Regions from separate parts of the Kitasatospora sp. NPDC041917 genome, predicted to be linked through region 1. Evidence: riboswitches for the same ligand, from Rfam matches in the RefSeq annotation. Region 1 holds a riboswitch; the other holds the start of a gene.
The links. A riboswitch is a leader RNA that binds a small molecule or an ion and turns the genes downstream of it on or off. The one in region 1 is predicted to bind guanidine.
Positions count from the first base shown of each region.

Region 2: another riboswitch for guanidine. It lies ahead of ACZ6EM_RS04585 (MBL fold metallo-hydrolase); the one in region 1 lies ahead of ACZ6EM_RS18565 (DMT family transporter).

Region 1 is NZ_JBVJBI010000013.1:153,340-160,841, forward strand. It holds gene ACZ6EM_RS18545 (alpha/beta hydrolase) at 1-940, opposite strand, end outside; gene ACZ6EM_RS18550 (class F sortase) at 937-1,578, opposite strand; gene ACZ6EM_RS18555 (polysaccharide deacetylase family protein) at 1,983-3,305, shown strand; gene ACZ6EM_RS18560 (MFS transporter) at 3,309-4,748, opposite strand; gene ACZ6EM_RS18565 (DMT family transporter) at 4,873-5,187, opposite strand; guanidine-III (ykkC-III) riboswitch at 5,232-5,297, opposite strand; tRNA gene ACZ6EM_RS18570 (tRNA-Cys) at 5,383-5,454, shown strand; gene ACZ6EM_RS18575 (xanthine dehydrogenase family protein molybdopterin-binding subunit) at 5,541-7,502, opposite strand, start outside.
Region 2 is NZ_JBVJBI010000003.1:178,117-185,618, reverse strand. It holds gene fhuB (Fe(3+)-hydroxamate ABC transporter permease FhuB) at 1-1,954, shown strand, start outside; partial or broken gene fes (enterochelin esterase) at 1,965-3,098, shown strand; gene ACZ6EM_RS04600 (helix-turn-helix domain-containing protein) at 3,166-3,981, shown strand; gene ACZ6EM_RS04595 (DUF397 domain-containing protein) at 3,978-4,163, shown strand; gene ACZ6EM_RS04590 (DUF397 domain-containing protein) at 4,160-4,357, shown strand; guanidine-III (ykkC-III) riboswitch at 4,391-4,458, shown strand; gene ACZ6EM_RS04585 (MBL fold metallo-hydrolase) at 4,470-5,327, shown strand; gene ACZ6EM_RS04580 (Uma2 family endonuclease) at 5,350-5,898, opposite strand; gene ACZ6EM_RS04575 (DHA2 family efflux MFS transporter permease subunit) at 5,969-7,372, opposite strand; gene ACZ6EM_RS04570 (MbtH family protein) at 7,369-7,502, opposite strand, start outside.

The sequences.
Region 1 (7,502 bases):
CGCCCATCGAGGCGCCCCCGATCGCCCACGCGGTGCGGCCGGTCGCGGCCTGGAGGTTCTGGTGGACCCAGTCCGGCACGTCCACGGCCAGGTACGTCTGGGTCTTGGCGATCTTGGAGTCGAGGCAGAGCGTGTTGGCCCAGGTGGAGCCGAGCTGATCGGGCATCACCACGATCGGCGCGAGGCCGCCGTGGTCCGCGGCGAAGGCGTCCAGCGCCTCGTTGATCTGCGCGGAGAGCACCCAGTCCCCCGGAACCCCGGGCTGGCCTGTGATCATCACGACGACCGGCAGCAGCGGCCGCGGGGTGGCCTGGTAGGCGGGCGGGAGGTAGACGTACGCGTCGCGGGCCTTGAAGCCCGACTTGGTGCCGGGGATCGGCACCACCGAGACGGTGCCCTTCTCGGGCAGGTCCGCCGGGGGCTTCCAGGCCTCCTCCAGCGACTTGCCGGGCGGGGCGCTCATGGTCTGGCCCGCCTTGGTGGCGACCAGCCCGTCGGTCCTGGTCAGCCAGGGCGCCAGCATCACGCGCCCGCTCGGGAACTGGCCGAAGCCGATGTTGACCTCGGAGGAGGACATCAGCAGCACCAGGCCGCTCAGGCCCAGCGCGAGCCCCCGGCGCCGCCAGGTGAGCCGGCGCAGCCGGTAGCCGACCAGGCAGAGCCCGAGCAGGGCGACGGCTATCCACCAGGTGACGTACCGGGGAGTGCCCTCGGGGAAGGGGTGCCACCAGCCGTCGACCACCACGTCCAGCAGCCAGCTGAGCGCGGCCGCGGTGAACAGTGCGGCGGGTAGGCGGACCCGCCACCAGCTGCGGCCGCGGCCGATGGCTAGCGCGAACAGCGCCGCCCAGCCTGCCGCCAGCACGGCGTGCGGGATCAGGCCCTCGGTGAGCGGCCAGTCGATCGGGTTCCAGCGGGAGGCAAGGGTCAGCGTGGTCATGCGGCTTTGCCCGGCGGGGTGGTGTCGGCCAGGAAACCGTAGGCGACGACGTTGCCGTCGTAGCCGTGTTCCTCACTGTACGAACCGCCGCAGGTGATGACCCGCAGCTGTGCGTCAGCGGCCTGACGATAGACCCGGTCGTCCGGGAAGTCCTTTCGGTCGTGCACTTCGATGGCGTAGAGCTGGTAGACGGCGGTGGCGCCGTCCGCCCGGGCGATCTCGATCCGGTCCCCCCGACGGAGCGCGCCCAGATGATAGAAGACCGCGGGGCCGGCCTTGTTGTCGACGTGTCCTGCCAGGATCGCGGTGCCGCGCTGGCCGGGGCTGGCCCCGCCGCGGTACCAGCCCGCCAGGTTGCGGTCCGCCTCGGGCGGGGTCTGGAGACGGCCGGCGCCGTCCAGCCCGAGCGCGGTGACCGGGGCGTCCAGCCGCACCGCCGGAATGCGGATCCGGGTCGGCGCGGACGGGCCGAGCGGCGGCACGATCGAGACCGGCGCGATCCCGGCCTGGGCCTGACCGGCCCCCGGCGCGGGCGGCAGCGACGAACCTCCGTCGTGCAGCAGCCAGGCACCGAGGACCAGCGCGGCCCCGGCCGCCAGGGTGCCCGGCCACGGGCCCCTGCTCTGCTGGACGCCCATGGGCGCTCCCCTCTGCCGACGGAACCCCGCTTCCTGGGAGTTTCCTGGGAACAATTCAACCGGAACGGACTGTAAGGCACGTCCATACGACGGTCGTACCGGCACCCGCCGATCGGCAGGGCGGACGGCCTCTTTTCTGCGCCGCGTGGGCGCCCGGTCGCGGAGCGCGACGACCACCCCCCGCGCACGATCGCCGCGGGTGCACGCCCGACACGAGCTACCGACGGTTCAACGGACCCGATCGGTTGCGTCGTTCGAGCGATCACTCACGAGCTCGCGCTGCGCCTCTTCGACCGGCCCCGCCCTCGTGCCATGCTGACCCGGTTACGGGTTGTATCACCCACTTGTCCGACCGGACTCCGCACTCCCGCACGCCGCCCGCCCGCCCCACGAACGGAGTGACCATGGAAGCCCTCTCACGCCGCACCCTGCTGACGGCCGGCGCCGCCACCGCCGCCACCCTGGCGGCCGGGTGCGGCAGCAACCACGCCACCGGCGAGGAGCGGGCGACCGGCAGCGCCGCGCCGGCCACCGGAGCGGCCGACAAGCAGGGCGCCACTCCGGCCCCGGCCCCGCTCCCCCGGCCGCAGGCGGTCCTGATCGGTGACGGCTCCACCTCGGACACCGGCGCCCAGCCGCACCAGCCCGTCCCCGACCGGCTGCAGCCCGGCCAGCGCCCGCCGCAGTTCGTGGTCTTCTCCTGGGACGGCGCCGGCGAGCTCGACAACGGCCTGTTCGCCCGCTTCCGCCGGCTGGCCCGGGACCACGACGCGAAGATGACCTTCTTCCTCAGCGGCCTCTACCTGCTGCCCGAGTCCAAGAAGGACCTCTACCGCCCGCCGCAGCACAAGGTCGGCGCCTCCGACATCGGCTACCTGAGCGACCAGCACATCCGCGACACCCTGGAGAACGTGCACGCGGCCTGGCTGGAGGGCCACGAGATCGGGACCCACTTCAACGGCCACTTCTGCGGCTCCACGGGCGTCGGCGCGTGGTCCCCGGAGGAGTGGGACAGCGAGATCCAGCAGGCGATGGACTTCGTGACGAACTGGCGCACCAACACCGGCTTCACCGACCTGCCCGCGCTGCCCTTCGACTACCGCAAGGAGCTGATCGGCAGCCGCACCCCCTGCCTGGAGGGCCAGCGCAACCTGCTGCCCACCGCGGTCAGGCGCGGCTGGCGCTACGACAGCAGCGGCAACGGCACCCAGGTGTGGCCGCAGAAGATCCAGGGCGGCGCGCTGTGGGACCTCCCGCTGCAGTCCATCCCGTTCCCCGGGCACACCTTCCAGGTGCTCTCGATGGACTACAACATCATGTACAACCAGTGCGGCCCCAACACCAAGGCCGACCCGGCGCTCCACCCCGGCTTCCAGACCCAGGCCCGCGACGCCTACCTGATGGGGTTCGACCGCACCTACGACGGCAACCGGGCGCCGTACGTCATCGGCAACCACTTCGAGGAGTGGAACGGCGGCATCTACATGAACGCCGTCGAGGACGTCCTCAGGACCATCGCGGACAAGCCGGAGGTCCGGCTGGTGTCCTTCCGGCAGCTGGTCGACTGGCTGGACGCCCAGGACCCGGCGGTGCTGCGCAAGCTCCAGACCCTCGCCCCGGGGCAGTCCCCGGCCGGCGGCTGGGAGGCCTTCCTCGGCGCCCCGGCGGGGGCCGCGGCCCCCACCACGGCCCCCGCTGCGGCCCCCGCCGGCGCCACCGCCGGCTGACCGTCAGGCCTTCGTCCGCACCCGGCCGGAGAGCACCGCGCCGAGCAGCGCCACCCCGGCCATCGACAGCAGGATCACCGCGAAGGCGCCGGGCGAGCCGGCCTCCCCACCGCCCCCGTGGGCGGCGGCGAGCGAGCCGCCGCCCAGCGCCGCGAACATCACCCCGGCCAGACCGGTCAGCAGCACATTGCCCAGCGCGTCGCTCATCTGGAGCGCGGCCGAGTTGGCCCCGGCGTCCTCCGGGGTGGAGAGCTTCATCATCAGCACGCTGACGCTCGCGATCGCCATCCCCATCCCGACGCCGCCGACGCCCCAGGCCACCGACGCGGCCCAGGCCGGCACCGCCGGGAACAGCACCAGCGCGGCGCCCGAGATCGCCACCGCGGTCAGCACGAAGCCGCCCCGGATCATCACCGTGCGGTAGCGCTCCGCCCCGGGCCGGCCCTGGAGCCAGGAGCCGAGCGCCCAGGTGAGACCGCCGCTGGTCAGGGTCAGGCCGGCCAGCGTCGGCGAGAGCTCACGCTGGGTGGTCATCATCAGCGGGATGAAGGCCTCGGCCGCGAAGAACGCCCCCGCGGCCAGCCCGCGCAGCAGGATCACGGCCGGCAGTCCCCGGCCGGCCCGCAGGGTCCGCGCCGGCAGCAGGCCGAGGACCGCCGGCACCAGCAGCGCCGCCCCGGCGATCCCGGGGGCCAGCCCGATCAGGTCGCGCCGCTGGCCCGCGTACTGCAGCAGGCCGGCGCCGACCGCCGCCATCGCGGCCAGCAGGGTGCGACGGCGGTCGAAGGCCGCGCCCCTGGCCACCGGGTGCTCGCGCTCGGTGCGGGCCAGTGCCGGGCCCATCACGGCCAGCGGCAGCAGGATCAGCACTGGCACGGCCAGGAACACCCAGCGCCACCCCAGGTGCTGGGTGACGGCCCCGGAGACCAGCGGACCGATGATCGAGGGCAGCACCCAGGCCGAGGAGAAGGCCGCGAACACCGCGGGCCGCAGCCGCTCCGGGTAGGCCCGGCCGACCACCACGTACAGGGCGACGATCACCAGCCCGCCGCCGAGGCCCTGGATGGCCCTCCCGGCCACGAACACCCACATTCCGGGTGCCGTCCCGGCCACCACCAGCCCCACGCCGAACACGGCGATGCCGCTGAACAGCGGCCGCAGCGGGCCGCTCCGGTCGCACCACTGGCCGGAGACGACCAGGGCGAACAGGGTGGTGGTGAAGTAGCCGGAGAAGGCGAACGCGTACAGCCCGAGCCCGTTCAGCTCGCGGGCCGCGGTCGGCATCGCGGTGTTGACGGCCGTCGCCTCGAAGGCGATCACCAGGACCACCGAGACGATCCCCAGCGTCAGCGCACGGTAGCGGCCGCCGAGGACCCCACCACCGGGGTCGTCGTCGAGGGGTATCGGTACGGGGTCGACCGAGGTGGGGGAGGCAGTGGTCATACGTAACATCGTAAGAGCCGTCTGCCCCGATGACCCCTGACCCCGGTCGGTGATCTCCTCGGCCGCAGGGCCCAGGACGGGCCCCGGGACCCAGGACGGGCCCAGGCCGGGACCACGGCGGAGGTCAGTGCAGCACCTTGAGGCCCACCACGCCGGAGACGATCAGCAGCAGGCAGGCGATCCGGGCCATGGTCACCGGATCCCCCAGGACGGCCATGCCGTAGACCGCGGTGCCGACCGCTCCGATGCCCACCCAGACGGCGTAGCCGGTGCCGATCGGAATGGTGCGCATCGCGTACGCCAGGCCGCCCATGCTGAACAGCAGTGCGATGCCGAAGACGAGGCTGGGAACGAGGCGGGTGAAGCCCTTGGACGATTCCAGGGCGACCGCCCAAATGGTCTCCAGGACACCCGAGACGATCAGAACGAGCCAGGCCATGACGGTGCTACCTCCGCAGTCCACAGCGGCCGGATTGCCGCTGAACTGCGCCGTCTTGTCGTCACCGGGTACGACGCGCTCGTCCGGGGTGGCGGAAATACCGCCACCTGTCCCCGACGGTAGCACACATTGCCATACAGAATTTACAAAAGGGCATTGACCCCTCTCCCCCGGATCGGCCACTATGAATTCACTGGCCGTGTGCCCGAGTGGCTTAGGGAACCGTCTGCAAAGCGGTGCACGCGGGTTCGATTCCCGCCATGGCCTCACCGGAAAAGGAAATTGCCAGTCGACTCCGAAAGTCGACCGGCAATTTCCTTTCCCTGCTTTCCGCCTTTCCCGGGAGCTCCCGGTCAGGCGGTGACGGCGTCCTCGGCCCGGATCGGCAGCCGGCCGACCGGCAGGCCGGTGGCGGCGCGCACGGCCGCGGCGACGGCCGCCGGGGCGACCACCGCGGGCACGGCTCCGACCGCCTTCGCGCCGAACGGGGCCACCACGTCGCGCTCCTCCAGCAGCGCGGCGATCCGCACCTCCGGGGTGTCCAGCGCGGTGGGCAGCCGGTAGCCGGTGAGCGAGGGGTTCAGTAGCACCCCGCCCTCCGTCCGCAGGTCTTCCAGCAGTGCCAGGCCCACGCCCTGGGCCACCCCCGCCTCGATCCGGTCCTCGATCTGGCGCGGGTTCAGCGCCCGGCCGACGTCCTGGGCGACCGTCATCTCGACCACCCGCACGGCGCCCAGCTCGATGTCCACGTCCACCACCGCACGCATCGCGCAGAACGAGATGGAGACGAAGGCGTCGCCCTGCCCGGCCTCGTCCAGCGGCTCGGTGGGGTGCGGGCGGCACTGCGCGGTGGCCCAGAGCTCCTTGCCCTCCAGCGCCTCGGCGACGGGCATGCCGAGCACCCCGTCGTACGAGGTGATCTTGCCGTCGGCGATCTGGAGCAGCTCCGCCGACATCCCGAAGTTCGCCGCGATCGGCTGCAGCAGCTGGTGGCGGACCATCAGCGCGGCCCGCTCGACGGCGCCGCCGGAGACCCAGGTGTGCCGGCCGCGGGCGGACGGCCCGGCGATCGACTGGTCGCTGTCGGCCGGGGCGATGTAGACCTCGCTGACGCCCAGCACGGTCTGCACGATCTGCCGGGCCAGCGTGGCGAAGCCCTGCCCGGCGTCGACCGCCGCGCAGATCACCGTGGCGTGGTCCCCGCTGACCCGCACGGTCGCCGTGGAGACCTCGTCCTCGCCCTCGGCGCCCAGCATGTGCACCATGCCGACGGCGTAGCCGATCCCGCGCCGCACCGCCGCCGGGTCGCCCGCGCCGCCGGGCCCGCCGGGCAGCAGCCACTCGGCGTCCGGGTCGTCCACCGGCAGGGCCGGCAGCGGCTCGGCGGCGACCGCGTCCAGCAGGGCGCGCACCGGCGCCGGGCAGGTGACGGCCTGACCGGTGGGCAGCGGGTCGCCGGTGGACATCGCGTTGCGGCGGCGGATCTCCACCGGGTCCACGCCGATCCGGGCGGCCAGCTGGTCCAGCTGCGACTCGTACGCGAAGCACGCCTGCAGGGCGCCCTCGCCGCGCATCCGGCCGGCCGGCGGGTTGTTGGTGCGCACTGCCCAGGCGTCCACGAAGACGTTCGGGCAGACGTACGGACCGGCCGAGAAGGCCGTCGCGGCGGCCAGCGCCTCGGCGGAGACGTCCGCGTAGGCGCCGCCGTCCAGCAGGATCTGCGCCTCGACCTTCACCAGCGTGCCCTCGGCGTCGGCGTGGTGGCGGTAGCGCAGGAGCGCGGGGTGGCGCGAGGTGTGGGTGTGGAAGGACTCCTCGCGGGTGAGCGTCATCTTCACCGGGCGGCCGGTGCGCAGCGCCAGCAGGGCCAGGGTGACCTGGAACGAGAGGTCCTCGCGGTCGGTGGTGGCGCCGGGCACGCCGGTGACCACCAGCCGGACCCGGTCCGGCTCCAGGCCCAGGCAGGCGGCGGTGCGGTCGCGGTCGCCGTGCGGGTCGGTGGAGGACAGGTGCAGCTCGACGCCGCCGTCCGGGCGCGGTACGGCCAGCCCGGCCTCGGCGCCGAGCGGGGCCGGGTCCTGCCGGCCGACCTGGTAGAGGCCCTCGACGACGATCTCGCCGACCGCGTCCGGGTCCCCGGTGCGCAGCGGCAGGTGGCGGAACAGGTTGCCGTCCGGGTGCAGCGGCGGCGCGGTGAAGGCCTGCTCCGGGTCGGTGACGGCCTCCAGCGGCTCGTAGTCGACCGCGATCAGGCCGACCGCCAGCCGGGCGGTGTCCGGGTGGTCGGCGGCCACCGCGGCGATCGGCTCGCCGTG
Region 2 (7,502 bases), on a different contig from region 1:
CGCCCGCGCCGACGGCCGGCTCGCCCTCGTCGTCGGCGACCTGCGGCTGCCGCGCACCCTCACCGCCCTGCTGGTCGGCGCCGCGCTCGGCGTCGCCGGGGCGCAACTGCAGTCCGTCACCCGCAACCCGCTGGCCGAGACCGGCCTGCTCGGCGTCAACGCCGGCGCCTCGCTGGGCGTCGTGCTCGGCATCGCCGTGCTCGGCGTGCAGACCTCCTTCGGCTACCTCGCCTTCGCCTTCGGCGGCGCGGTGCTCGCCAGCACCGTGGTGCTGCTGGTCGCCAGCAGCCGGGGCGGCGGATCGCCGATGCGGCTGGTGCTCGCCGGCTCCGCCGTCGCGGCGATCTTCCGCGGGCTCACCGACGTGCTGATCGTCAACTCCCCCGAGGCGTACGAGCGGTACCGAGTGTGGGTGCTCGGCTCGCTGGCCGGGGTGGAAGGCTGGACGACCCTGCGCCAGCTCGCCCCGGTGCTCGGCGCCGGATTCCTGCTCGCCGCCCTCACCACCCGTCCGCTGACCGCGCTCGCCCTCGGCGACGACCTCGCCCGCGGCCTCGGCCACCGACCCGGCGCCACCCGGGCCGCCGTCGCCGTCGCCGTCACCCTGCTGACCGCCTCGGCGGTCGCGCTGGCCGGGCCGATCGCCTTCCTCGGGCTGCTCTCCGGCTTCCTCGCCCGCACCGTCGCCGGCCCCCGGATCGGCCGACTCACCCTGCTCGCCGCGCTGTTCGGCGCCACCGTGCTGACCGGCGCGGACGTGCTCGCCCGGGTGGTGGCCCGGCCCTTCGAGGCGCCGGTGTCGGTGATCGTCGCGCTGATCGGCGCCCCGGCCCTGATCGCGATCGTCCGCTCCCGGCACTCCACCGCCCTGGCCATGGCCGACCCCGCCGAGTCCACGCCGGCCGCGCGACGCGGCGAACCGGCGCCGCCCAAGCCGGACTTGACCCTGCGGCACGGCACATGGTCGCTGCTGCTGCCGCGCCGGGCACTGCTGGCCTCGCTCGGCCTGGCCGCCGCCCTGCTGGCCGCCGTCGTGGTCTCGGCGCACGCCGGACAGAGCGAACTCGACCTCGCCCGCACCTTCCAGGCCGTGTTCGGCTACGGCGACCGGCTGGACGTCCTGCTGGTACAGAAGTTCCGACTCGGCCGGATCGTCGCCGGACTCGCCGCCGGCGCCGCCCTCGGCCTGGCCGGCTGCCTCACCCAGACCCTCGCCCGCAACCGCCTGGCCACCCCCGAACTCCTCGGCGTCAACGACGGCGCGACCGCCGCCGTACTCATCTCCGCCAGCACCGCGGGCACCTTCGGCGCCTGGTGGGCCGGACCGCTCGGCGCGCTGGTCGCCGTCCTGGTCGTCACCCTGGCCTCCGGCGGACTCGGCGCGCGCGGCTACCGGGTCCTGGTGGTCGGGCTCGCCATGTCGGCGCTCGCCTCGGCCGTCATCCAGGTCGCGATGGCCCGGCGCTCCCTCAACTCGGCCGGATCGCTGTACATCTGGACCAACGGCAGCCTCAACGGACGCGACCTCGCCGTCGCCACGCCCGTCCTGATCGGACTGGCGGCACTGGTGCCGATCGCGCTGGCGGTGGCCCGGCGGCTGGCGGTGCTGCGCTTCGACGACAGCGTCGCCTCCGCACTCGGCGTCGACCCGGGCCGGGTCCGGCTCGCCTGCCTGCTGCTGGCCGTCGCCCTGGCCGGGCTGGCGGTCGGCGTCTGCGGGCCGGTCGGCTTCGTGGCCCTGGCCGCGCCGGTGATCGCCGGACGGCTGGCCGGGCCCGCGCGGGTGCCCGTGCTCGGCTCCGCCCTGACCGGCGCCCTGCTCGTCGTGCTCGCCGACACACTGGGCCGGGTTCTGTTCGCCGGAGTGGAGATCCCCGTCGGCATCGTCACCACCGTCCTCGGCGGTCCCTTCCTGCTCTGGGTGCTGCTCGGCCGCAAGGGCAGCCCCGCCTAAGCCTTTTGGAGTCACTGCTGTGGAAACCCCGCTCGTCGCCCTCTGCCCCGACGATCCCGCCTACCGCCTGGTCACCTTCACCCATCACGACGGCGACTGCGACGGCGTGCTCGCGCTGCTGCACACCGTCACCGACAAGGACCGCCATGCCGGGGACCTGACACCGCATCTGATGCAGCGCCAGGACGATGGGGCATGGTCGATCACCTACCGGCTGCGCGCCGACCACCGCGCCTCGTACCAGCTGTACCCGTTCCGCGGCGAGGCCCCCGGCACCGCCCGGCCCGACTGGCTGCGCGTCCTCGACCAGGCCCGCCCCGACCCGTACGACACCGAGCCCCGGCTGCCCGCCCGCGACGGCCGCCACCCCGCCTCGGTGCTCAGTCTGCCCGCCGCCCCCGCACAACCGTACGTGGCGCGGCGCGACGGCGTGCCGCGCGGACGGACGCTCGCCCACACGGTGGCCGGCCGGCGGGTCGACGTCCACCTCCCCGCCGGACACCGGCCGGACGGTGGCCCGTACCCGGTCGCGGTGCTGCTGGACGGCGAGATGTGGGGCGAGGTGCTCTCCGCCGGCGACACCCTCGACAACCTGACGGCCGACGGCGCCATCCCGCCCACCGTCACCCTGCTGGTGCACACCATGGGGCCGAAGCGCCCGGACGACCTGAGCTGCAACCCGGCCTTCATCGACCTCCTCGCCGACCGCCTGCTGCCCTGGGCCACAAAGGAGTTCGGCGCGAGCGGCGACCCGACCGCCACCGTGATCGCGGGCCAGAGCGCGGGCGGCCTCACCGCCGCCTACGCCGCCTACCGCCGCCCGGAACGCTTCGGCAACGCGCTCTCCCAGTCCGGCTCCTTCTGGTGGCCCGACGAGACCGAGTTCGACGCGGGCAGCGAATGGCTGACCCGGCGTCTCGCCGCCGAGGAACGACGGCAGGCCCGCTTCTGGATCGAGGTCGGGCTCCAGGAGTGGATGCTCCTCGCCCAGAACCGCCACCTGCGCGACGTCCTCACGGCCCGCGGCTACGACCTCGCCTACCACGAGTTCAACGGCGGCCACGACTACGCCTGCTGGCGCGGCGGCCTGGCCGACGGGCTCGCGCACCTGCTCGGGTCACCCGAGGGGATGGTTTCGGGCTGATTCGCATACCTCCAGGCCATCAGGCGTCTAGCGTCGAACTTCGCACCGATCGGCCTGGAGGTACCCCATGAACGCGCCCTCGTCCGCCGCGCCGCCGCCGATGTCGTGGAAGTACTGCGGCAACCAGATCAAGCTGTGGCGGACCCGCGCGGGTGTCAGCCGCGAGGACCTGGCCACCGAGGCCGGATACGGCATCGAGAGCCTGCGGTCGATGGAGGCGGGGCGGCGCAAGCCCTCGATGCACCTGCTGCAGGTGGCGGACGACATGTGCGACGCGAAGGGGATCCTGGTGGCGGGGGCGCAGTTCCTGCTACCCGAGAAGTATCCGTACTTCGCTGAGGAGTACATGCGTTACGAAGCCGAGGCCGTCGTCATCCACTGGTTCGAAACACTGCTGATTCCAGGGCTCCTCCAGACCGAGGAAACAGCTCGAACGCTCCTCAACGCGCACTGGCCTCCGCTCGATGACAACACCATCGATGAGCGCGTTGCGGCGCGACTCGCACGCCAGACCGTACTCGCGACCCAAACGAAGTCGTTCAACTTCCTGATCGGTGAAACGCCGCTGCGGAACGCCCTCAGCAGCGGAGAAGCCCACAAGCGCCAACTCCTTCACCTGCTGGCCGTCGGCAAAGCACGCCACATCATCATTCAGGTCGTACCGGGCTCGGGTTCGCACCCGGGGTTGAACGGCCCCTTCATCCTGCTCGACAGCCCGGAGCACCAGCGGCTGGCGTACGAGGAAGGACAGGCGATGGGCCTGCTCCACTCAGAGCCGGAGAAGGTCAGCCTGCTGAGCCAACGCCATGCAATGATCCTTCAACGAGCCCTCAACCCCGAGGCCTCGACAGGATTCATTGCCAAGTTGGCGGAGGAGCTATGAACACCGAACTGGCCTGGTTCAAGTCCAGCCACAGTGGGACCGAAGGCGGCGCTTGCGTCGAGGTCGCTTCCACTCCGGGCACCGTTCATGTCCGCGACTCCAAGGACAAGAGCGGCCCCCGGCTTGCCTTCGCCGCCGAAGCCTGGGCCGACTTCATCAACAAGCTCGCGAAGGAAATGTGAACACCGAACTGGCCTGGTTCAAGTCCAGTCACAGCGGGAGCGAGGGTGGCGCCTGCATCGAGGTCGCCCTCGCCCCGGGCACCGTCCGCGTCCGCGATTCCAAGGACAAGACCGGGCCCCAGCTCGCCTTCACCGCCGAGGCCTGGACCGACTTCGTTCAGCTCGCCCGAGGCCTCGCTTCTCCGGACCACTGAAGCCGCTGCCAAGGCCCCCGTGCTAGCGTCCCCGGGGCGGTGCAGCGGCACCGGCCCCGGACGAGACGTGCGCCGTACCCGGCCTGCCAAGACGACGCACTCTGGAGGCGTCATGGCCGCTGCCGGTGCACCGATCGCCCGTCCACTGGACGTGCGGTGGATCCACGGTTCCCCGTCCGCGAAGCACAACACGGATCCGGACATCCAGGTCCACGAGTACGACGAGCACACCGTCATCCTGCGGCAGAACAAGGCGATCAACTACGAGGCCCCGTTCCTGTTCCTGCTCTTCGGGACGGAGCGGGCGGTGCTGATCGACACCGGGGCGACGGCCGAGGCCGCGTACTTCCCGCTGCGCGCGACGGTCGACGGGCTGGTGGAGGCGTGGCTCGCCCGCAACCCCCGGGACGGCTACGGGCTGCTGGTACTGCACACCCACCCGCACGGCGACCACGTCGCGGGCGACGGCCAGTTCACCGACCGGCCCGCGACCACCCTGGTCGGTGCCGATCTGCCCACCGCCTGGCCGTACTTCGGCTTCGACCGGGACGAGGAGGCCGTGGCCCTGGTCGACCTCGGCGGCGGGCGGGTGCTGAAGTGCCTGGCCACGCCGGGACACCACGAGGCGGCGGTCACCTTCTACGACCCGTGGACGGGCTTCCTGCTCACCGGCGACACCGTCTATCCGGGGCGGCTGTACATCGACGACTGGCCGGCCTTCCGGCGCACCGTCGAGCGGCTGGCCGCGTTCGCCGGGAGCCACCCGGTGACGCACGTGCTCGGCTGCCACATCGAGATGACCCGCGAGCCGGGCGTCGACTACCCGATCCGCACCACCTACCAGCCCGACGAACCTCCACTCCAGCTCACCCCCGCCCACCTGGACCGCATCCGGGCGGCCGTCGCCGAACTCGGCGACCGGCCGCGCCGGTACCCGCTGGACGACCTGATCCTCTGGCCGAGCGAGTGAACTCCCCCGGTCCCGCGGCCGATCAGTCCCGGTAGGGCACCAGCCGGGTCAGGTCCAGCTCGAAGTCGAAGGGCGCGGGGATGCGAAGCTTCTCCCCGAACTCCCGCTCCGTCCTGGTGTGGTAGCGGTCGCGGTTGGGTTCGGAGAACAGGGTCACCGTCTTCTGCCGGGGGTCCACGATCAGGTAGAGCGGGAAGCCCATCCGCGGGTAGTCGCGGACCTTCCCGCTCCAGTCGTTGTCGGGGTTGGACGGCGAGACGATCTCGACCGCGATCAGCGCCAGGTCGGCGGGGATCTCGCGGCCCAGCTCGATGACGTCCTCGGGCAGGTAGGTGAGGTCGGGGTTGCGAACGGTGCCGAACTCGGGCGAGGAGAGGTCACTGTTCCCCGTCGGGAAGTAGCCGGGAGGACAGTGCGCCTCGAACTGGCGCTGGACGATCGCCAGGTTGAGCTGGTGAATCGATGACGGTGACGTCTGCATGACGATGACGTCACCGGACAGCTCGACCTTGTAGCCGTCCGGCAGGCTGCGGCAGGCCTCTTCAAGCAGACGGTAGTGCTGAGGGTTCATGGGCTCTCCTCCGGTGCTCCGACCACCGTAGGGCAGTCGGAGCACCGGAGGACCACGGACCGCACCGGCGTCATTCCTCCGGGGGTGGGCCCGGAGCTTCGGTGGGGAGGCGAAGGGCCAACAGGGTGCCGGCGGCGACCAGGGCGGCGGTGAGGAGGAGGGCGAGGCGGTAGGGGGTGGCGTCGGTGCCGTCGGCGAGGGCGCCGATGAGGGCCGCGGTGGCGGCGATGCCGAGGGCGCCGCCGAGGGTGCGCAGGATGGTGAACAGGCCCATCGCGCGGCCCATCGCGGGGCCGGGGACGTCGGCGAAGCCGGCGATCTGGACGGTGAGGACGGCGGTGCCCAGGATCAGGCCGACGCAGAACATCAACACCCGTACGGCCCACGGGTTCTCGGCGAAACCGAGGGAGGCGAGGACGACCGCCGCCAGCAGCAGGCCTGGCAGGGCGAGCCGGCGCGGACCGAGCCGGGGCAGCAGGCGGTCGACCACCTGCGAGGCGGCCATCAGGCCGATCGCCTCCGGGAAGACGCTCAGCCCGGCGTCCAGGGCGGTGGCGCCGCGCGCCGCCTGGTAGAGCAGCGGCAGCACGAACAGCGCGCCCATCAGCCCGGCCGAGGTCAGCAGGGCGAGCCAGCTCGCCGCGCCGAAGGTGCGGTCGGCGAGCAGCCGCAGGTCCACCAGCGGTTCGGGGGAGCGGAGTTGGTGCCGTACGGCCGCCCCCAGCAGGGCCAGGCCGAGCAGTCCGCCGAGGGCCACGCCCGGGGAGGTCCAGCCGTGCGCCGGGCCGAAGCCGAGGGCGTAGGTCAGCAGGCCGAGGCCGGGCGTGGCGAGCAGGAAGCCGGTGGTGTCGAAGCGGCCGGCCGGGGGCTCCTGTTCGCCGCGCAGGCCGATCAGCCCGATGATCACGGCGGCGACCCCGATCGGCACGTTGACCAGGAACAGCCAGTGCCAGGAGAGGTGTTCGGTGAGGAAGCCGCCGAGCGGCGGCCCGAGGGCGGGCATCAGCGCGGTCGGGACGATCAGGATGCGGCCCAGGCCCGCCCGCTCGTGCGGGGCGAAGGCCCGGAACAGCAGGGTCATCCCGACCGGGGTGAGCAGCCCGCCCGCCACGCCCTGAACCGCCCGGGCCGCCGACAGCGTACCCAGACCGGGTGCCGCCGCGCAGAGCGCGGAGGCGAGCGTGAAGGCGGCGAGCGCGCCGAGGAAGACCCGCTTGACGCCGTACCGGTCGCCGAGCCAGCCGGCCACCGGCAGGCCGAGGGCGAGGCCGACCAGGAAGGCGGTCTCCACGGCGTTGGCCGCCGAGACGGGCCGGCCGAAGTCCTCGGCGATGTTGAACAGCGCCGGGTTGACGATCGTCGAGTCCAGGCCGTTCATGCACATCGCGGCCGTGTAGGCGACCACCACCGCGGCGCGCCCCGCGAGCAGGGGGCGCGCCGGGGCCTCGGCGCCGGGGGTGGCGGGAGGGGTCACAGGGTGGTCCAGTTCGCGGTGATCCACTCCAGGGCGGCCGGGCGCTCGCACGGGCCGTGGGCGATGCTCCAGCCGGCCGGGACGGCGGCGAAGGCGGGCCACAGGGAGTGCTGTCCCCCGGGGTTGACGA